One region of the Micromonospora sp. LHW51205 genome, then DNA from elsewhere that is predicted to be linked to it. Evidence: predicted binding sites of a transcription regulator. Region 1 holds the regulator's gene; the other holds the start of a gene.

The links. Region 1 encodes HspR, which represses chaperone genes until heat shock. Its sites were predicted from a motif close to TTGAGTNNNNNNNACTCAA; they were not measured.
Region 2: the regulator HspR is predicted to act here: its motif matches at 6,572-6,590, upstream of lon (endopeptidase La).

What each region holds. Positions count from the first base shown of each region.
Region 1 covers NZ_QMEZ01000001.1:1,574,777-1,585,791, forward strand. Annotated here, with positions in the region: gene DQE82_RS07485 (DUF4178 domain-containing protein) at 1-479, opposite strand, end outside; gene DQE82_RS07490 (hypothetical protein) at 565-939, opposite strand; gene clpB (ATP-dependent chaperone ClpB) at 1,104-3,695, opposite strand; gene DQE82_RS07500 (hypothetical protein) at 3,855-4,109, opposite strand; gene DQE82_RS07505 (DivIVA domain-containing protein) at 4,106-4,423, opposite strand; gene DQE82_RS07510 (winged helix-turn-helix domain-containing protein) at 4,629-4,847, shown strand; gene DQE82_RS07515 (cation:proton antiporter regulatory subunit) at 4,920-5,420, shown strand; gene DQE82_RS07520 (cation:proton antiporter) at 5,426-6,643, shown strand; gene DQE82_RS07525 (hypothetical protein) at 6,808-7,236, shown strand; gene DQE82_RS07530 (hypothetical protein) at 7,307-7,513, opposite strand; gene DQE82_RS07535 (heat shock protein transcriptional repressor HspR) at 7,700-8,140, opposite strand; gene dnaJ (molecular chaperone DnaJ) at 8,165-9,346, opposite strand; gene grpE (nucleotide exchange factor GrpE) at 9,426-10,160, opposite strand; gene dnaK (molecular chaperone DnaK) at 10,209-11,015, opposite strand, start outside.
Region 2 covers NZ_QMEZ01000003.1:164,640-175,654, reverse strand. Annotated here, with positions in the region: gene DQE82_RS13110 (hypothetical protein) at 1-455, opposite strand, end outside; gene DQE82_RS13105 (CBS domain-containing protein) at 673-1,371, shown strand; gene DQE82_RS13100 (helical backbone metal receptor) at 1,386-2,105, opposite strand; gene DQE82_RS13095 (DICT sensory domain-containing protein) at 2,132-3,223, opposite strand; gene DQE82_RS13090 (hypothetical protein) at 3,355-4,221, shown strand; gene DQE82_RS13085 (hypothetical protein) at 4,493-5,785, shown strand; gene DQE82_RS13080 (Lsr2 family protein) at 6,020-6,367, opposite strand; gene lon (endopeptidase La) at 6,613-8,949, shown strand; gene DQE82_RS13070 (DEAD/DEAH box helicase) at 9,010-10,767, opposite strand; gene DQE82_RS13065 (hypothetical protein) at 10,886-11,015, opposite strand, start outside.

The sequences.
Region 1 (11,015 bases):
GGATCGAGGCCGGTGCCCTCGGTCGCGGTGTACCGGGCCTGGCCCGACTCGTCCCAGTTGTAGCGGCGGCCGGCGATCTCCAGCGTCGGGGCGCCCGGCGTGACGGTGGCCCCCGGCTCGCTGGTCCAGAGCACCAGCTCCAGGTCCGGGTCGGACTCGACGGAGAGCCAGCGCTTCACCCCGCCCGCGTCGTCGAGCAGGTGCTCCGCCCAGCTCCAGCCACCCTCGACCAGGTGCACCGAGCCTCGCACGGTGTACGGCACCGTACGGATCTCGACGATGTCGCCGGGCTTGAGCGCGCGCGGGTCGCCGCGCAGCGCGTCCGCGTCCCGGTCCCGGAACGGGTCACCCGGCGCCGCCTTCGTCTTCGGGCGGGACTCCGACCGGGATTTCCGTACCGCGATCACGGCGATCACCACACCGGCGACCCCGACGAGGCACCCCAGCGTGGTCACCACGTACGCCAACGAACCGTTCACGACCGCCTCCCCCAACCTGCTAGGCGGGAACGGTAACAACCGCATGCACGCCTTCTGAAGTCCCGTTCGCTGAGTGTGCGGTCAGCTACTGCTCGCCGCCGGCGAGCCGGTCGGCGGCGTATTCACCCAGCGTGGCGCGGCCCATGAGGCAGCCGGAGAACGTGGTGAACTCGCCGTCGTCGTCGCGCAGCCGCGCCCAGGCGTCCCGCCCGGCGGCCGGGTCGACCGCCTCCAGCAACGTGGCCGCGTACGCCCGGCCGGCCGGGGAACCCTTGCGGAGCAGCTTGTCGACCCGCTTGCGGGCCGCCTCCGGGTGCTCCCGCAACCCCTGTTCCAGCCGTCGGTACGCCTCGGTCGCGGGCAGCACCTGCCCCGCCAGTCCCACCCCGCCGAAGGCGAGGGTGTCCGCGCCGTCGAGTTCCCGCGCCGCCTCGTCCAGTTCCCGCTCCCACACACTCATGCCCCACTATGTGCCCACCCCGCCGCCCCCTCCAACCGCAAGGAAGGGCCCCCTTTTAACGCCTCCGGTAGAGGAAGGGCCCCTTGTTAACAACCTCCACGAGCAGGGCGCGGCCGGGAACGGCGAAGGCCCGGCCAGGACGGCCGGGCCTTCGCAGGAGCGGGTCAGGCGGCGGTGACCGCCAGGGACTCCTTCGTGTCGGACAGGTCGACGCGGACCGTGTCGCCGTCGCGGATGTCGCCGGCCAGCAGCGCCTTCGCGAGCTGGTCGCCGATCGCCGACTGCACCAGCCGGCGCAGCGGGCGGGCGCCGTAGATCGGGTCGTACCCATGCTCGGCCAGCCAGGTCCGGGCCGCTTCGGTGATCTCCAGGCCCAGCCGGCGGTCGGCCAGTCGGCGGCGCATCCGGTCGAGCTGGATGTCCACGATCGAACGCAGGTCCTCGCCCTGGAGCGCGGCGAACACCACGATGTCGTCGAGCCGGTTGAGGAACTCCGGCTTGAAGTGCGACCGGACCACCGCGAGCACGCCCTCCCGGCGCTCGTTCTCGGTGAGCGTCAGGTCGCTGATCACCGACGAGCCCAGATTCGAGGTGAGGATCAGGATCGCGTTGCGGAAGTCCACGGTACGGCCCTGACCGTCGGTGAGCCGGCCGTCGTCGAGCACCTGCAGCAGTACGTCGAAGACGTCCGGGTGGGCCTTCTCCACCTCGTCCAGCAGGATCACCGAGTACGGCCTGCGGCGTACCGCCTCGGTGAGCTGGCCGCCCTCCTCGTAGCCGACGTATCCGGGCGGGGCACCGACCAGGCGGGCCACTGAGTGCTTCTCGCCGTACTCGCTCATGTCGATGCGGACCATGGCCCGCTCGTCGTCGAAGAGGAACTCGGCGAGCGCCTTTGCCAGCTCGGTCTTGCCGACGCCGGTCGGTCCGAGGAACAGGAAGCTGCCGGTCGGGCGGTCCGGGTCGGCGACGCCGGCCCGGGCGCGGCGTACCGCGTCGGAGACCGCGCCCACCGCCTCGGCCTGGCCGACGACGCGGGCCCGCAGCGACTCCTCCATCCGGAGCAGCTTGGCGGTCTCGCCTTCGAGCAGCCGGCCGGCGGGGATGCCGGTCCAGGAGGCGACCACCGCGGCGATGTCGTCCGCGCCGACCTCCTCCTTGAGCATCGCGCCGTCGGCCTGGAGCCGGGCCAGTTCCTCCTCGGCCTGCTTCAGCTCGGTCCGCAGCGCCGGGATCCGGCCGTACCGCAGCTCGGCGGCGCGTTCCAGCTCGCCGTCGCGCTCGGCCCGCTCGGCCTCGCCGCCGAGGCGCTCCAGCTCCTCCTTGGCGGTGGAGAGCTTGGTGATGTGGCTCTTCTCGGTCTGCCAGCGCTCGGACAGCGCGGTGAGCTGCTCGCGCTTGTCGGCCAGCTCCTTGCGCAGTCGCTCCAGGCGCTCGGCGGACGCGGCGTCCGGCTCCTTGGCCAGCGCCATCTCCTCGATCTCCAGGCGGCGTACCGCCCGCTCGATCTCGTCCACCTCGACCGGGCGCGAGTCGATCTCCATGCGCAGCCGGGACGCGGACTCGTCCACCAGGTCGATCGCCTTGTCCGGCAGGAACCGGTCGGTGATGTAGCGGTCGGAGAGCGCGGCGGCGGCGACCAGCGCGGCGTCGGTGATGCGTACGCCGTGGTGCACCTCGTAGCGCTCCTTGAGCCCGCGCAGGATGCCGATGGTGTCCTCGATGGTCGGCTCGCCGACCAGCACCGGCTGGAAGCGGCGCTCCAGCGCCGGGTCCTTCTCGATGTGCTCGCGGTACTCGTCGAGCGTCGTCGCGCCGACCATCCGCAGCTCACCGCGCGCCAGCATCGGCTTGAGCATGTTGCCGGCGTCCATCGAGCCCTCGCCCTTGCCGGCGCCGACCACGGTGTGCAGCTCGTCGAGGAACGTGATGACCTGGCCGTCGGAGTTCTTGATCTCCTCCAGCACGGACTTCAGCCGCTCCTCGAACTGGCCGCGGTACGACGCGCCGGCGACCATCGCGCCGAGGTCGAGCGAGACGAGCTTCTTGTCCCGCAGCGACTCCGGCACGTCGCCGGCCACGATCCGCTGGGCCAGGCCCTCCACGATCGCGGTCTTGCCGACGCCCGGCTCGCCGATCAGCACCGGGTTGTTCTTGGTACGCCGGGACAGCACCTGGATCACCCGGCGGATCTCCGAGTCCCGGCCGATCACCGGGTCGATCTTGCCGTCGCGGGCGCTGGCGGTGAGGTCCACGCCGTACTTGGCCAGGGCCTGGTAGGTCTGCTCCGGGTCGGCGGTGGTGACCCGCCGGTCCCCGCCCCGGACGGTCGGGAACGCGGCGACCAGGTTCTCCTCGGTGGCGCCCGAGTTCTTCAGCGCGACCGAGACCGCGCCGCCGACCCGGGCCAGCCCGGCCAGCAGGTGCTCGGTGGAGGTGTACTCGTCGCCCAGCGGCCGCGCGATCTGCTCGGCGGCGCCGATGGCGTTGACGAACTCGCGGGCCAGCGTCGGCTCGGCGATGCTCGACCCACGGGCGGCGGGCAGCGCGTCGACCGAGCGCAGGGCGACGCGGCGCAGCTCGGCGGGGTCGGCCCCGACGGCGCGCAGCAGGCCCGCGGCGGTCGAGCCCTCGGTGTCCAGCAGTGACAGCAGCAGGTGCCAGGGCTCCACGGTGGCGTGACCGCGCTGGTTCGCCAGCGCGACGGCACCGGTGATGGCCTCGCGGCTCTTGGTGGTGAGACGTTCCGTGTTCATGGGCTCCCCCGGATCGGCGTGTCCACTGGACATGACACAACCAGAGTTGAGTCTATTCCGCTCAACTCCACCCCTGTGACCTGAGTCACCCTCCGCCGGCAAGGCCGGGTAGATCTTGGTACGGAACGGCCCTCATAGGGGCCCTTCCGTACCAAGATCTCAGCGACGCGGGAGGCGCGCGAGGCAGGGCGTCTCGTGGTCGGCGCGCAGCACGCAACGCCGGCCGCCGTCCAGCTTGCGGTCGCAGAAAACCCAATGGCGTACGGCCTGGTCGTCCTCCGTCGACACGGTGATCCCGCCCAACTCCACCACCGCGAGGAACGTCAACGACCGGCCGGCCGTGCGACCGAGCATCTTCGCCCGGGCCAGATCGGCCGCGCGCACCGGCAGATGGATCACGTACCGCCCGGTCACGGCCGCCCGGCCAGGTCGCGCATCGAGGGAGCCTGACGGGACTGCCACTCGCGCAACGCGCCCTTGATCCGCGCCGTCTCCTCACGGCTCCGGGCGACTTCGGCGTACGCGGCGGCGAGGTCACCGGCCACGCGGTCGAGGAACGCGGCGACCTCGGCGGGGTCCAGCCCCCGGCGGCGCGTCGCAAAGCGGCGGCCCCGCACCTGCCAGGGCCGGAGCGGAAGGTACGACGCGGAGCGGTACGCGGCGCCCGGCGCGGAGTCGGGCGGGCGCGCGTTCCGCCGCTTCGGACGTATTCGCAGGAGGTTGCGCACGACACTGTCCCTTCTCGCAGAGGACGGGGGTCGGGACGAGCCACGGGGGATGCCCGCCCCGACCCGGGAAAGCTCCAGGTGCCATCCGGGAGCGTTCGTCAGCAACCTACAATCGGTACCAGTCGTAGGTCAACGATCGACCCACAATTGCTTGAGGTTGGAGGTGGGTGCATGGTCGAATGGGCGTGCCATCCGGGGAGTGTGTATGCCCAAGCAGCAGTACCAGGTGCTCGCAGACGAGCTGAAGAGCAAGATCGATTCGGGAGAGTGGCCACCCGGCACCAAGCTGCCGAGCCGTGCCCAGCTCTGCAAGGAATACGGCGTCTCCGACACCGTCGTCGGCAAGGCGATGATGATCCTGCGGGCGACCGGCCTCACCGAGACCCTTGAAGGTGTCGGCGTGTTCGTGGCCGAACGTGCCTAGACGAGTCGCATCGACCAGCCTGTAGTTCGACCCCGGACGCAGCAGGTGCGCGCCCGGAGTAGCCTCACCCGCGTGCGAGTACGTGTCGAACAGACCGCCCTGCCGGGTATCGGCGTACGTCATGACCTGATGACGGAGTCCGGCCGCCGGCTCGGTGTGGTCTCCCACCGCAATGGCCGTCGCGACCTGGTCCTCTACGACCCGGAAGATCCCGACTCCTGTCAGCACGACATCCCCCTGACGGACGACGAGGCGGAGGCGCTCGCCGACATCCTCGGCGCGTCGCTGATGCTGGGTCAGCTCTCCGGGCTGCGCGAGCAGGCCGCCGGGCTGCTGACCGAGCAGATCGCCATTCCGGCCGGCTCGAAGTACGTCGGCAAGCGGCTGGGTGACACCAAGGCCCGGACCCGGACCAGCGCGTCGATCGTCGCCGTGCTGCGTCAGGGCACGGTGAACGTCTCGCCGGATCCCACTTTCCGGTTCGAAGCCGGCGACGTGGTCGTCGTGGTCGGTACCCGCCAGGGGCTCGACGGCGTGACCGCGATCCTCGCCGAGACCGACCCGGACGTCTGACGCGTATGCACGAAACCACAATCCTGCTCATCGAGGTCGGTGCGCTGCTGCTCCTGCTCGGCCTGCTCGGCCGGCTGAGCCGTCGCGTCGGTGTCTCGCCCATCCCGCTCTACCTGCTCGCCGGCCTGGCGTTCGGGCACGGTGGCCTGCTGCCGCTCAACGCCAGCGAGGAGTTCTTCGCCGTCGGCGCCGAGATCGGCGTGATCCTGCTGCTGGTCATGCTCGGCCTGGAGTACAGCGCCAACGAACTGGTGGGCAACCTCCGCTCGGCCGCGCCGGCCGGTCTGATCGACGCGGTGCTCAACGCGCTGCCCGGCTTCGGGTTCGCGCTGCTGCTCGGGTGGGGCTGGGTCGCCGCAGTGGTGCTCGGAGGCGTCACCTGGGTGTCGTCGTCGGGCGTGATCGCCAAGGTGCTCGGCGACCTGGGCCGGGTCGGTAACCGGGAGACGCCGGTGATCCTCTCCGTCCTGGTGATCGAGGACCTGGCGATGGCCCTCTACCTGCCGCTGGTCACCGCGCTGCTCGCCGGGGTCGGCCTGATGAAGGGCGGCATCGCGCTCGCCATCGCGGTGTTCACCGTCGTCGTGGTGCTGGCCGTGGCGATCCGGTACGGCCACCTGATCTCCGCCGCGCTCTCCGCCAAGGACCCGGAGGCGCTCCTGCTCGGGGTGCTCGGCCTGACCCTGCTGGTCGCCGGTATCGCGGCCAAACTCCAGGTCTCCGCCGCTGTCGGCGCGTTCCTGGTCGGCATCGCGTTGTCCGGGCCGGTGGCGCACCACGCCACCGAACTGCTCTCCCCGCTGCGGGATCTCTTCGCCGCTGTCTTCTTCGTGTTCTTCGGGCTGGTCACCAACCCGCTGGACATGCCGCCGGTGCTGCTGCCGGCGCTGGTGCTGGCAGTGGTCACCATGGCGACGAAGGTGGCCACAGGCTACCTGGCCGCCCGCCGGGCGGGGATCGCCGAGCCCGGTCGCTGGCGGGCCGGCCTGGCGCTGACCCCGCGCGGCGAGTTCTCCATCGTCATCGCCGGACTGGCCGTCGCGGCCGCCTACCCGGTGAACCCGAAGCTGGCGGCGCTCGCCACCGCGTACGTGTTGATCACGGTGGTGACCGGGCCGCTGCTCGCCCGGCTGCCCGACACCCAGTGGTTCAAGCAGTGGCTGCGCTCCCGCGCCGCCGCCGCCCGTGCGGCAGCGGCGTTGCCCGCGCCGACCGGGGACTGACCCGCGCCGGGCCGGACCTGCCACAGGCAGATCCGGCCCGGCGTTGTCAAATTGATCCCCGGAAGGTCTACCACTGCTCCGCTCAGCCGCGTTAACGTTTCGGCCCAGCAGCCAGGGTCCGCGGGTGGCCGGTGCCCCCGCCAGCGCAAGCGGAAGGTCGGCCGGTGAGCGTGCAGGAAGATACGTTCCACGGCTTCGCCAATCCGGTCGATCCCTCGCCCGCCGAACTCCGGGCGTGGGCCTATCAACCGGATTCGGTGCCGCTGACCTCGATGCCGCCCGACTGGGACCTGCTGGTCGCCGGTGACCATCTGGTGCAGACGCTGTTCGACCTGGCGATGGACGAGCGCTGCCCGGCCCGGCGGTTCGCGCTGCACTGCCTCTACATCTACGCCGCCGACGGCATCCGGACGAACTTCCGCGCCCATCCCAAACGCCGGTTCCGCAAGCTTGTCGAGCAGGCCGAACGCGCCGGTGACGACCTGATGCGCAACTGGGCGCACAACAGCCGCGTGCTGCTCGCCCGGCCCGACCTGTTCGTCTACCGGGACTGGTGCGAGGGCGGCCTGGTCCGCGAGAACCGCCGCCTCTGACACGTCGCCGGGTTGAACGGCGAACGGGCCGGGATCCCCCGTGGATCCCGGCCCGCACGTCGGCGGATCGTCAGGTCGACCCGCCCTGCTTCTTGCGCCTCTCGTCGTCCCGGGCCCGGTCTACGCCGTGGTCCGTCTGGTCGGCGAAGCGCCCTTCCTTGACCTTGTCGCTGAAGCGTCCCTCGGTGACCCGGTCGAACCGCTCGCGGACGTTCTCGGCCACTTTCTCCAGCCGTTCCTCGGCGCGTTCCGCCACCTTCTTAGCCGGTTCCGCCATGGCTCCCCCTGCCAACTCGGCGTCCGATTTAGGGGTTTTTGCCCTACCGGCGAGCCTAGTCGACAGCGCCCTGCCGCATCCCGCTTTCCCCGACGAGCGCCCCGAACCAGGGACGCACGAGGGCCGGACGTACGAAGGCCGGCGCGGCCCCGGGGGAGCGGGGCGCGCCGGCCTTCCGGTGAAAGGTCAGCGGTCGGGAGCGCGGCGTGGTCGCCAGACGACGAGCGCGGTGGACGTGCGGTTGGTCGGCACGAGGTCGCCGCGGGCAAAGCCACCGAGCGACTCCAGCTCGGCGATCCGCCGGTACGCGGCGTCCAGCTCCGCCTCCAGCCGGGCCACCCGCTGCTGTGCCTCTTCGAGCAGCCGCTCCAGCCCGATGATCCGCTTGACCCCGGCCAGGTTGATCCCGTCGTCCTGGCTGAGCCGCTGCACCTCGCGCAGCAGCACCACGTCCCGGACGCTGTACCGGCGGCCACCGCCGGACGCCCGGCCCGCCTGCACCAGGCCCAGCCGGTCGTACTGGCGCAGCGTCTGGGGGTGCATCCCCGCCATCCGCGCAGCCACCGAGATCATCAACACCTTGGCCTCGTAGGCCGGGTCACCCGAGCCGACGTACTCCTCCGACATGCCCGCTCACCTCCGCTGCCGCCGTCAACTGAATCGACGTACCCGCGCGTCGAGATGTTCCCGCGCGGCGGGCGGAGTCTGCTCCGCGAAGGTCTCCAGCGCCGCCCGCGCCTCGTCCGAGACCTTCGCCGGGACCACCACGTCGAGCGTGACCAGCAGGTCACCGGCGCGGCCGTCCTTGCGTACGACGCCCTTGCCGCGGGCGCGCAGCACCCGCCCGCTGGGCGTACCCGGTGGCACCCGCAGCGTCACCGTCCCGTCCAGGGTCGGCACGCGCAGGTCGGTGCCGAGGACCGCCTCGGCGTACGTGATCGGGACGTTCAGGGTCAGATCGTCCCCGGTACGCCCGAACAGCTCGTCCGGGCGGACCTTCACCTGCACGAACAGGTCGCCGGCCGCGCCGCCCCGCTCACCGGGCTCACCCCGGCCGGCCAGGCGGATCCGCTGCCCGTCGGCCACCCCGGCCGGGAAGCGCACGTTCAGCGTGCGGGTCTTGGTGACACCGCCGGTGCCGTGGCACTCCGGGCACTTCTCCTCGACGATCGTGCCGACGCCCTGGCAGTTGCGGCACGGCTCGGAGAAGCTGAACGACCCCTGGTTGCGGGTGGTCACGCCGGCGCCGTGGCAGACCGGGCAGGCCACCGGCTGGGTACCCGGCTTCGCGCCGTTGCCGTGGCAGGTGTCGCAGACGCCGGGCGCGCGCAGCGTCAGCGGCAGCGTGACGCCGCGTACCGCATCCTCGAAATCGAGCGCCACCTCGGCCTCGACGTCCCGGCCCCGCGCCGGACCGCGCGGACGCGCCGCGCCGCCCCCGCCGCCGGAGAAGATCGAGCTGAACAGGTCGGTGAAACCGCCGCCGCCGAACCGGGTGTCCCCGCCGCCCGCGCCGCCGCCGAACAGGTCGGAGACGTCGAACGGCACGCCGCCCGGCTGGCCCGCGCCGCGGGCGCTGCGGCGGAAGGCGCCCGAGCCGAACAGCGAGCGCATCTCGTCGTACTCGCGTCGCTTCTTCTCGTCGCCCAGCACCGCGTACGCCTCGGAGACGGTCTTGAACCGCTCCTCGGCCCCGGTGTCGCCGGGGTTGTGGTCCGGGTGCGACTCCCGGGCCAGCTTGCGGTACGCCTTCTTGATCTCGTCCGAGGAGGCGGACTTCTCCACGCCCAACGCGGCGTAGTAGTCCTTCTCGATCCAGTCCTTGGAACTCACCGGTCCACCCCCTTCCACGGGTCGAAGCCCGGCCGTCCCGCCCGCCCGGTGGGGGCGGGCGGGACGTCACGGGTCGGCACTACTCCGGGTCCGCGACCGCGACCATGGCGGGCCGCAGCAGCCGCTCGCCGAGCTGGTAACCGCGGCGCATGACCTGTACGCAGGTCGACTCGGTCACGTCGGCGGAGGTCTGGTGCGCCACCGCCTCGTGCCGGGTCGGGTCGAACGGGTCGCCCTTCTCGCCGAACGCGGTCAGGCCGAACTTGCCCAGCGCGGCGGTGAGCTGCTCGGCCACGCTGCCGAACGGGCCCACCAGATCGCCGTGCTCACGGGCCCGGTCCAGGTCGTCCAGGATCGGCAGCAGCGCGCTGAGCACAGTGCCGGTGGCCTGCTCCTGGACCAGGTTGCGGTCCCGGTCGACCCGCTTGCGGTAGTTGGCGTACTCCGCCGTGACCCGCTGGAGGTCGCGGGTGCGCTCCTCCAGGTCGGTGCGGAGCGACTCCAGCTCGGCGCCGAGCGGCGCGGTCGCCTCCGTCTCCCCGCTCGGCTCGGCCGGGGAGTCGACCACCGTCGGCCCGGTGACCTCGGCCTCGCCGCCGATCTCGTCGACCACGACCTCGGCCTCCTCGACCAGCCCTTCGGCGGGCGCGTCGGCAGCGGCGTCCGCCGCCGAGGCGTCGTTCGCCGGCTGCTCGGTCACCTTGCCGAGCTTGCGCTTGTCGCGGATGACGACCCGGGGTTCGTCGCCGGCGTCCTTGCCGGCGCCCGCCGACCCGGTGGCACCCGGGTCGGCCGCGCGTGGCTTGTCCGTCATGCGGTTACCTCATCCCTCTGCCGTGCGAATCGTGTCCGGGACCGGATGTCACTTCTTGTCCTCGTCCACGATCTCCGCGTCGACCACGTCGTCGTCGCCGCCGGCCTTCGGGCCACCGGTCGCGCCCGCGCCCGCGCCGGCGCCCGGCCCGGCCGCGCCACCCGGCGCCGCCTGCTCGCCCTCCTGCTGCTGGGCGTAGAGCAGCGAGCCGGCCTGCTGGGAGACCTGCGCCAGCTTCTCGTGCGCGGACTTGATCTTCTCGATGTCCTGGCCGCCGAGCGCGCTGCGCAGCTCGCCGAGCGCCTCGTTGAGCTGGTCACGGTTCTCGCTGGGCAGCTTGTCGCCGCTCTCGGCGAGGAACTTCTCGGTCTGCCACTGGAGCGCCTCGGCCACGTTGCGGGTCTCGGCCTCCTCGCGGCGGCGCTTGTCCTCGTCGGCGTGCTCCTCGGCGTCCCGGCGCATCCGCTCGATGTCGTCCTTCGGCAGCGAGGAGCCGCCGGTGATCGTCATCTTCTGCTCCTTGCCGGTGCCCAGGTCCTTGGCGTGCACGTTCACGATGCCGTTGGCGTCGATGTCGAACGTGACCTCGATCTGCGGCACGCCGCGCGGGGCCGGCGGGAGGCCGGTCAGCTCGAAGGTGCCGAGCTTCTTGTTGTAGGCCGCGATCTCCCGCTCGCCCTGGAACACCTGGATCAGCACCGACGGCTGGTTGTCGTCGGCCGTGGTGAAGACCTCGGAGCGCTTGGTCGGGATGGTGGTGTTGCGCTCGATGAGCTTGGTGAAGATGCCGCCCTTGGTCTCGATGCCCAGGCTCAGCGGGGTCACGTCGAGCAGCAGGACGTCCTTGACCTCGCC
Region 2 (11,015 bases), on a different contig from region 1:
ATGAACGGGTTGTTCGCCGGGGGCAGCACGGCCGTCCACATCAGGACCAGGAGCAGTCCGCCGGCCACGGCGGCGATCCGGATGCCGATGCCGAGCATCAGCGCGACACCGATGCCGAGCAGGCCGAGCATGAACAGCGTGTCCGCCCAGGCCGCGCCGGCGATGTTCCGGTAGAGGTCCGCGAACGGGCCCTCGACCGCGTTGCCCAGGAAGCCCTTGGTCGGGCTGCCGCCGTTGATCCAGGCGTTCTTCGCCGCGGTCTCGTGGCCGAGGCCGAACATCTTGTCGAGGAAGGCCCAGAGGAAGATCCAGCCCAGCGCGAGCCGCAGGCCGGCCCACACGTACCGGGTGGCCTTCTGCCGGGTGGTCTCGATGTGCGCCGCCGGAGCGGTGGTGGCGGCGGGGGTCCGCTTGACGGCGGGGGTCCGCTCGATTGTCGCGGTCATGGTCTCCACGTCCCTTCCTGTGCCTCGCACCGCGCTTCCCGGTGGCACATTCATTCCACCGCCGAGCCGCCTCCCGGAGCAGGGTCTACCGGTGCCCTGATGACCGGGTCATTGGTCCCGTCCGTACCCGGTCCGGTCGGCCCCTCCCCGCCGGTCCGCCGCCCCTGACCAGGGCGTTTGCGGCGGCCTATCGTCGCAGGTGAAGGCCCGGTACGAGGAGGTCGTGATGAGGACGTGGCAGCTGGCCGACGTGATGACCAGGGACGTCGCGGCGGTGACGGAGCAGACCCCGTACCGCGAGATCGTCGACGTGCTGGTGCGTAAGCGGATCAGCGGCGTGCCGGTGGTCGACTCGTTCCACCGGGTGCTCGGCGTGATCTCCGAGGCGGACCTGCTGCACAAGGTGGAGCGGGCCGGTCACCCGGACGAGCGCCGGGTGTTCGAGGGGCGGCGGCGCCGTACCGCCCGGGAGAAGGCCGACGCGCTGGTGGCCGGGGACCTGATGACCGCACCGGCGGTCACCACCCACGAGCGCGCCTCGCTGGCCGCGACGGCCCGGCTGATGGACCGCGAGGCGGTCAAGCGGGTGCCGGTGCTGGACGACCTGGGCCGGCTGTCCGGCATCGTCACCCGTGGTGACCTGCTCCGGGTGCACCTGCGTACCGACGCGGAGATCCGCGAGGAGGTGGTGCACGAGGTGCTGCGCCGGGTGCTGTCGGTCCGCGACGGCCTGGTCACGGTGCAGGTCCGCGGCGGCGAGGTCACCATGGACGGTCGGCTGGACCGGCGCAGCGCCGTCGAGCTCGCCGGTCGCCTGGCCGGACAGGTCGCGGGCGTGGTCGCCGTGCACAACGCGATCGGGTACGACCTGGACGACACCACGCTGATGGAGCTGGACCCGGTGCACGCCACCCCGGTTGCCTGAGCGTGCCGGCGCGGTCAGGCGGTGGCGCTCGCGAGCTGGGCGGCGAGCAGCGCCGGGGCCTCGGCCAGCGACGGGCCGTACCAGGTGAGGTGCCGGCCGGACACCAGCGCCGCCGGCACCCCCGGGAACGCCTCCGGCCCGTCGTCGGCGGTGAACCGGTACGGCTCGTCGGGCAGCACCACCAGCTCCGGTGACCGGGCGCGCAGCTCGTCGAGACTGGGCCGGGGATAGCGTTCCGCGTCCCCGGCCCAGCCGTTGAGCACGCCGAGCCGGGCCAGCACGTCCCCGGCGAACGTGTCCCGGCCGAGCACCACCCACGGGCGCCGCCACACCGGCACCACAGCGGTGCGGACGCGCGCCGGCGTGCCCAGGGCCGCCCAGGCGCGACGGGCCGCCGTCAGCCACGGCGGCTCGGCCGACGCGCCGAGCGCGACCACCAGCTCGCCGAGCTGGTCGAGCGCCTCCGGCACGGTACGCGGGAACGTGACCCGCACCGGCGCCCCGGCCGCGCGCAACGCCTCGGCGTCGGCCAGCCGGTTCTCCTCCTCGTTGAGCAGCACCAGATCCGGCTTGAGGGCGAGCACCCGGTCCAGGTCCGGATACTTCGTCCCGCCGACCCGGGCGACGTCCAGCCCGGCCGGATGGGTGCACCAGTCGGTCGCCCCGACCAGCACCTCCGGGCGGGTGGCCGCCACCGCCTCGGTCAGCGACGGCACCAGCGACACCACCCGCACGGCGTGTTCTCCCCTCGTACCGCGGATCAGCGGGCCGGCGCGGTCGCGGCGTCGGCCGTCTCCGGCGGCAGGCCCGCCACCGGCAGGCCCTTGCGGGCCGCCCAGTCGACGGCGGCGCGCAGGTCTGCGGTGGGCAGCGGCCGCCGGGTGCTCACCCCGACCGCCGCGTGCATCGTGTAAACCAGGAACGGGTACGACTTGGCGAGCGCGGCGATCGCGTCGTGCAGGCGGCGCACCACCTCGAGCGCGGCCGGCTCGTCCAGCCCGGGCAGCAGGAGCTGGTACTCGTTCTCGGCGACCCGCAGCGCGCGGTCGACCGGGCGCAGCGCGCCGGTGACGGCGGCGAGCACGGCATGGCCCTCCCGGGCGCCGTTGCGCCGGCCGAATCGTTCCGGCGAGCCGGGCGGCTCGTCCACCCGCAGGCCGACCAGCGCCACCGGCAGCGTGCCCGAGGCGGTCACCCCGTCCATGCCGGCCCACCGGCGCAGGCCCGGCTCGTCGAGGAACGCCTCGGCCGGCTGGACCGGCGGCGTGACCCGGTCGGCGCGGCGGGCCAGCAGCCGCAGCGCCGCCTCGGCGCGCGGCTCGCCCGGTCCGGCCGGGATGTCGCGCACCCGGGCGATTGCCTCGTCCAGCGCCGTGCGCGCCTCGGCGGGCAGCCGCTCGGCGAGTTGTTCGCGCAGCCGGATGGCCTCGTGCAGCGCCTCGTCCCGGCGGAATCCCCAGCGGCCGTCGAAGAGCCGGCCGGCTTCCAGCGTCGGCGCGGGCGTCGCCTCGGCGCGGTCGTGGGCCACGAGGGTGGCGCCGAACCGGGGGCTCAGCACCACCACGCTCCACTCGCGGGCCAGCTCCTCCGCCTCGTCGAGCGTCACGCCGTACGTGCGCTCGGGCAGGTCGGGCGGCGGGCCGCCGACCATCGCCACCACCGTCGCCGCGGCGCGGCCGGCGATGCGCCGGTAGACCTCGCGCTCCCGGTCGAAGTACGGCAGCCGCTGGAACAGGGCGAACACGATCAGCGGGCCGTCCTCGGCCTCGGCGAGCGCGGCCCGCTCGATGGCGTGGGAGAGGGCGACGAGACTGCGTTTGGTGAACTGCTCCGGGGTCCGTCCGCTGTGCACGGGCAGAGCCTAGAGGCACGGACGCGGCTGCGCACCGGTCGGCGGGCCCCGGCGTGCTCCACCGCACCGCCGGGGCGGACGCCCGACGCCCTACACTCGGGCGTCGACCGGACGACGGGGGGCGGGGCGAGATGACGAACACCGGCAGCGTGACCGCCTCCTGGCTGCGGCCGGTCCCGTCCGGCGCGACGCCGTGCCTGACCCGCCACGGGCACGTCGGGTACGCCGGTCGGCGGCTCGGCGAGCTGGTGCAGGGCCGTCCGCCGGGGGTCACCGGCAACCAGTGGAGCACGGCCGGACGGGCGCCGCTGGACCTGGTGGTCGGCGCCGCCGACACCGGCCTGCCGCGCTTCGCGGTGCGGTTCACCGCGCCCGCGTCCGACGGGTCGCCCGCCCGCCGGGAGGAACGGCTGACCGACGCGGTGTCCGCCGCCGTCGGCCTGCGGCTGCTGCGGGTCGAGTCACCGACGCTGCGCGGCGCCGATCACGTCCGCCGCTTCGTCGAGTACGTCCTGGACGCGCGGGCCTACGCCGAGGGCACCGACCCGGACGCCGGGGACGCGGTCGGCTTCCGGGACATCATCGGCCGGCTACCGGACGGCCGGCGTGGACCGGTGAACGACCTCGGGGCGCTCGCGCGGGTCGAGGCGGTCGAGGCGTACGTGGCCGGCCGGCTCGCCGACCCGATCGTGCGCGGGCTGCACGTGCGCTGGACCGGCGGCCCGGCGGAGGGCTGGTGCTGGGTCGAGGTGCGGCCCGGCGGCTGCCTGCTGGAGCGGGTACGGCTGACGTCGCGGGGATTCTCCTGCGGCGTGGACCCGGGCCGGCTCGCCGAGGACCTGGCCGCGATGGCGCTGGGGGAGCGACTGCGCGATCTCGACGCCGCCGGGGCGTCTCTGGTGGACCGGGAGGAGCTTCGCGGTCGGGTGCGCGCGCTCGCGGCCCGGCGGGACTCCTTCGACGGCGGCTTCGCCTTCGACCACCTCTGCGCGGACTGAACCCTTCCTGGCCGCGGCGCCGAGCCGACCCCGGCCCGGCACGTCCCGATTTTTTTTCGATCTCCGGTTGAACCTTCGCCGACGGCGCTCCGTACCTCATCGGGAATGGACGCAGACTTCCCCGCCGCGCCCGGACGGCGCGGAGACGATGCGGAAAGGGCATCGTCGGCCATCGACGCGCGACCCGAGCGTCGCAGTGATCTCACACCCCGAATTCATCGGTCCGCCGGGATCACCAGTCAACTACCGGATCGAGAAGGAGAGCAATTCGATGCGCAGGTCCACACGGGCGCGCCGGTCATCCGGTAACGCGCGGAGCAAGCGGGTGCTGGCAGTGGTCGGCACGCTCGCGGTCTTCGGCGGCATCGTGGCCGTCACCCAGATCTCGTCCGCCCAGGACCGGCGGACGACCACGCGCGCCGCCTCGGCGTCCTGTGTGCCCGCCAGCCCGGGGGCGACCGCCCCGGACGGCCAGGGCAGCAGCACCCGTACCTGGCAGAACGGCCGCTGGGTCCGTAACCACTGGGGCGACGGCCAGATGTCGCCGGCCGAGTGCCAGCAGACGACCGCGGGTGGCGCCGGCGCCGGCACTCCGACCGTGACCTGCCCGGACGTCCGGGGTCGGCTGCCGCAGGTGCCCGGCCGGGCCCGTGCCGAGGTGGATCGAGAACTGGCGGCGCTGACGTCCCAGATCGCTGAGGCGAACCGGCGGCTCGCGGCGGAGGGCCGCAACGGCGGCGAGTTCATCAACAACGCGATCCTGGGTCCGCTCGCGGACAAGCGGACCGCGGCGCTGAACCGGATCGCCACCGCCATCGGCCGGTTCGGCCAGCGCCCGCAGGGGCTGGACCAGTTCGCCCGGTGCGCGTTGACCGACGTCCCCGGCAACGGTGGGGGTCAGAACGGCGGGGGTCAGAACGGCGGCAACAACAACGGCGGTCAGAACGGGGGCCAGAACGGCGGGAACAACGGCGGCGGGAACAACAACGGCGGCGGCCAGAACAACGGTGGCGGCAACGGGCTGAACGTGCTCGCCAAGGACTGCTCCGGCAGCCAGCTGCAGGGGCACGACGGCTTCCAGAACGGCAACCGGTGCGTCAGCACCGCGTTCGGTGAGGTGGGCGCCGCGGCGAACAACCCGTCGCTGCTGATCACGCAGTTCCCGAACCAGGTGCGGCGCAACCAGCCGTTCACGCTCCGGGTGACCACCAAGAACCTGGTGCGGGACCGCTTCCTCGCGGCCGGGCAGGGCGGCTACTACCTGGAGAGCTCGCTGCTCAACGGTCAGGGCCTGGTGCGCGGCCACTTCCACACCGCCTGCCGGATGCTCGGCAGCACCCGGCAGCCCCCGAACCCGCAGGACGTGCCGGCGTTCTTCGTCGCCACCGAGGACGGCCGCGGCGGCAACCAGCCGGACGACGTGCTGATCCAGATCCCGGGCCTGGCGCAGTCGGGCGTGGCGCAGTGTGCGGTCTGGGCCGGTGACGGCTCGCACCGCATCCCGATGATGGAGCGGGCGAACCAGACTCCCGCCATCGACGTGGTGCGCATCCGGGTCAACTGAGGACACGCGACGGCCGCGGCCGCCCGGGAACCGTCCGGGTGGCCGCGGCCGTGTCGTGTCCGCGTGGTGGGTACGCGAGGCGGGTCCGGCAGGGGAGCGTGGGAATCGTTCCGGGAAGAAGTTTCGTGCCGTCGGACTCCAGCCCGATGAAAGTCACCGACAACACAAAAGGCCGGCCGGGCGCTGCGATTTCTCAGCGTGACCCTGGGATACCCGACGGTGAGTGTTTAGCGCTCAGCGGTTCTTGTACGCCTCGACGACCGACACCGGGATGCGCCCGCGCTCGGAAATCTCGTACCCGTTCTTGGCTGCCCATTCGCGGATGGCGCGGTTCTGCTCGCGGTCCATTCCCGAGGTGCTCGGCCGGCCCGCGCGCCGGGTGGCGCGGGCGACCTCGGTGGCGCCGCGGCCGATCCGCCTGCCAGCGCTGATGTACGGGTCCAGCGCCTTGCGCAGAACGCCCGCGTTCTCGTCGGACACGTCGATCGTGTACGCCACGCCGTCCAGGCTGAACTCGACGGTCCGATCGGCCTTTCCGCCGTCGAGGTCGTCGGTCAGAACGGTGATTACTTTCCTTGCCATCGCCATTACTCCCTGTGTCGGGCGGGGTGTGCTAAGAGTCTGACTTACCTCACGGTAATTTCGCAACAATACCCGCCTCTTTGCATTCGGCGGGTCGTGCCAGGTAAGCGTCGCGGCCAATAGAGGACCGGTGCGCGAACAGGCGTCGGGAAGGCCGGACAGTGGCGTGGGTCACAACCCGGAACAAGGGACACCTTTTGTTACTTGAGCCAGACACGCTCAACCAACGTGATGGCAGGTGTCCGATGGCAACTCTTCCGGTACTTCCCCTGACCGACACCGTCCTGCTGCCCGGGATGGTCATCCCGGTCACCCTCGACCCGACCACCCAGGCCGCCGTCGACGCGGCCCGCGCCACCGGCGACAAGGAACTCCTGGCCGTGCCCCGCCTTGACGGCGAGTACGGCTCCGTCGGCGTGGTCGCCACGATCGAGAAGGTGGGCCGGCTGCCCAGCGGCGAGCCGGCCGCCGTGATCCGCGGTCTCGTCCGGGCCCGTATCGGCTCCGGCGTGCCCGGTCCCGGCGCCGCGCTCTGGGTCGAGGCCGCGACGCTCGACGAGCCCGCCCCGGCGGGCCGCGCCCGGGAACTCGCCCGCGAGTACCGCGCGCTCATGACCTCGGTGCTCCAGCAGCGCGGCGCCTGGCAGGTGATCGACGCGATGGAGCGGATGACGGACCTGTCCGAGCTGGCCGACTCGGCCGGCTACGCGCCCTGGCTCAGCCTGGCGCAGAAGACCGAGCTGCTCGCCGCGCCGGACGTCACCGCCCGGCTGGAGCTGCTGGTCGGCTGGGTGAAGGAGCACCTGGCCGAGCAGGAGGTCACCGAACAGATCAACAGCGACGTGCGCGAAGGGCTGGAGAAGTCCCAGCGCGAGTTCCTGCTCCGCCAGCAGCTCGCCGCGATCCGCAAGGAACTCGGCGAGGACGAGCCGGACGGCTCCGCCGACTACCGCTCCCGGGTGGAGTCCGCCGACCTGCCGGAGAAGGTACGCGAGGCGGCGCTGCGCGAGGTCGGCAAGCTGGAACGGGCCAGCGACGCCTCACCCGAGGCGGGCTGGATCCGTACCTGGCTGGACACCGTGCTGGAGATGCCGTGGAGCACGCGTACCGCTGACAACACGGACCTGGCCGCGGCGCGGGCCGTGCTCGACGCCGACCACGCCGGCCTGGCCGACGTGAAGGACCGCATCCTGGAGTACCTCGCGGTGCGCAACCGGCGCGCGGAGCGCAACCTCGGCGTGGTCGGCGGACGCGGCTCCGGCGCGGTGCTCGCCCTGGCCGGCCCGCCCGGTGTCGGCAAGACCAGCCTCGGCGAGTCGGTCGCCCGGGCGCTGGGCCGCAACTTCGTCCGCGTCTCCCTCGGCGGCGTCCGGGACGAGGCGGAGATCCGCGGCCACCGGCGCACCTACGTCGGCGCGCTGCCCGGCCGGATCGTGCGGGCGCTGCGCGAGGCCGGCTCGATGAACCCGGTCGTGCTGCTCGACGAGGTCGACAAGCTGGCCGCCGGCTACTCCGGCGACCCGGCGGCGGCTCTGCTGGAGGTGCTCGACCCGGCGCAGAACCACACGTTCCGCGACCACTACCTGGAGGTCGACCTCGACCTGTCCGACGTGCTGTTCCTCGCCACCGCCAACGTGGTGGAGGCGATCCCCGGCCCGCTGCTGGACCGGATGGAGCTGGTCGCGCTGGACGGCTACACCGAGGACGAGAAGGTGGCCATCGCCCGCGACCACCTGCTGCCCCGGCAGCGGGAGCGGGCCGGGCTGACCGGCGAGGAGGTGAGCGTCGCCGACGACGCGCTGGCGCTGATCGCGGGCGAGTACACCCGGGAGGCCGGTGTCCGGCAGCTCGAACGGGCCCTGGCGAAGATCCTGCGCAAGGTCGCCGTCGCGCTCGCCACGGACGCCGCGCCGGTACACGTGGACGCCGGGAACCTGGCCCGCTACCTGGGCCGGCCGAAGTTCACCCCGGAGTCGGCCGAGCGGACCGCCGTGCCCGGCGTGGCGACCGGCCTGGCCGTCACCGGCGCCGGTGGCGACGTGCTGTTCATCGAGGCCACCACCATGGAGGGCGAGCCCGGGCTGACGCTCACCGGGCAGCTCGGCGACGTGATGAAGGAGTCCGCGCACATCGCGTGGTCGTACCTGCGGTCGAACGGGCGGCGCTACGGGCTGGACCCGAACGCGCTGGCCGGGCGGCGGATCCACCTGCACGTCCCGGCGGGCGCGGTACCGAAGGACGGCCCGAGCGCCGGCATCACCATGGTGACCGCGCTGGCCTCACTGGTGACCGGGCGTCCGGTGCGGCCCGAGTTCGGGATGACCGGCGAGGTGACGCTCTCCGGCCGGGTGCTGCCGATCGGCGGGGTGAAGCAGAAGCTGCTCGCCGCGCACCGGGCCGGTCTCACCGAGGTGATCATCCCGAAGCGCAACGAGCCGGACCTGGACGACCTGCCGGCGCAGGTGCGGGAGGCGCTGACCGTGCACACCCTGTCCGACGTGGCGGACGTGCTCGCGCTGGCGCTGCGCCCAGCCGAACTCGACACGCAGGCGCTGGACGGCCCGGCGCTCGCCGCGGCCTGACGGCCGTCGCCCCGGCCACCGTACGCACGGTGGCCGGGGCGACGCCGTGTCCGCCCGCGCTCAGCGCCGGTCGCGCCGCTCGTAACCCCGGTCGCGGCGCTCACCGGAACCGTCGCCGTCCCGGTCCCGGCGTACGGTCGCCTTACGGCCCTTGATCGTGGTGCCCCGCAGCCCTGAGATGATCTCGTCGGCCACCGCCTGCGGCACCTCGACCAGCGAGAACCGGTCGGCGATCTCGATCGAGCCGATGTCCCGGCCACTGATCCGGGTCTCCCCGGTGATCGCGCCGACCAGGTCCTGCGGCCGTACCCCGGCACGCCGGCCCAGCCCGATGAAGACCTGGGTGGTCCCCCCGGTACGCGGACGGCCCGGGCCCCGGCGCTCGCCCCGCCCACCGGTCTCCGGGCGGCCCTCGCGCGGGCCCCGGACCGGAACCTGCGGGATCTCCTCCTCGTCGTCCGAGCCGGGCGACGTCGCCTCGTGCGCCAGCTTCACCGCCGCCAGCGCCACCTCCACCAGGTCGAACTCGTCGGTCAGCGACTCGACGATCACCCGGTACGGGTCGAGGTCGTCCTCCAGCAGGCTCTCCCGCAGCGCGCCCTGGGTCAGCTCCAGCCGCCGGGTCCGCATGTCCGCCACCGTGGGGATCTTGTCGATGGTGATCCGCTGGCCGGTGACCCGCTCGATGGTCTTGAGCATCCGGTGCTCGCGCGGCTCGGCGAGCGTGATCGCCACACCCTCCCGCCCGGCCCGGCCCACCCGGCCGATCCGGTGCACGTACGACTCCGGCGCCGACGGGACGTCGTAGTTGACCACGTGGGTGAGCTGCTCGACGTCCAGCCCCCGGGCGGCCACGTCGGTGGCGACCAGCAGGTCCGCCGTACCGGCGCGCAGCCGGCCCATCACCCGGTCGCGCTGTTCCTGGCTCATCCCGCCGTGCAGCGCCTCGGCCCGGTAGCCCCGGCCGTTCATCGTCTCGGTGAGCCGGTCGACCTCCTCGCGGCTGCGGCAGAACACGATCGCCGCGGTCGGCGACTCCACGTCCAGCACCCGGCCCAGCGCGGCCGGCTTGTGCCCCCGGGCCACGATGTACGCGCTCTGCCGCACCCGGGGCGCCTCCCCGGCGACCGGCCGCTCCCGCTCGATCTGGATCCGGACCGGATCGGTCAGGTGCTGCCGGGCCAGCCCGTCGATGCGGGCCGGCATGGTGGCCGAGAACAGCACCGTCTGCCGGCCGGCCGGCGCGTGCTCCAGGATCGCCTCGATGTCCTCGGCGAAGCCCATGTCGAGCATCTCGTCCGCCTCGTCCAGCACCACCGTGGCCAGCGCGCCCAGCCGCAGCGTGCCCCGGGCGATGTGGTCCAGGGCCCGGCCCGGCGTCGCGACCACCACGTCGACCCCGTGGTCGAGCGCGCGCAGCTGCCGGCCGATCGGCTGCCCGCCGTAGATCGGCAGCACCCGGGCGCCCAGGTCCTTGCCGTAGCGGTGGAACGCCTCGGAGACCTGCACGGCCAGCTCACGGGTCGGCACCAGCACCAGCGACACCGGGTCGCCGTCCGGCCGTCCCACCGGCATCCGCTGCAGCAGCGGCAGCGCGAACGCGGCGGTCTTGCCCGTACCGGTCGCCGCCTGTCCCAGCAGATCCTGCCCGGCCAGCAGCGGGGGGATCGCCTCCCGCTGGATCGGGGTGGGTTCCTCGTAGCCGAGCGCGGCCAGCGCGCCCAGCAACTCGGTGCGCAGCCCGAGATCCGCGAAGGCGGTGGCGTCCTCGGCGTCGGCGGGAATGGCGGGGTCGGTCGGGGTCGGTGCGGCGGTCATGCGACAAGTTTTTCATCACCGCCGCGCGGCGGTCGCGGCGACCGGGCCAAACGTTCGCCGCGCCACCTGCGTGCCGTCCCCTCCGGGTGGTCCGGCGCGGCCCCGTGCCCCCGCCGGATCACCGGGACAGGACGGCCAGCAACGTGGTGACACCGACCGCGACGTCGAACACCGCGCACCACAGCGCGTACCCGCGCGGAACCACCGCGCCGGTGCGGTGGTACCAGGCGTCCCAGGCGGCGTGGACG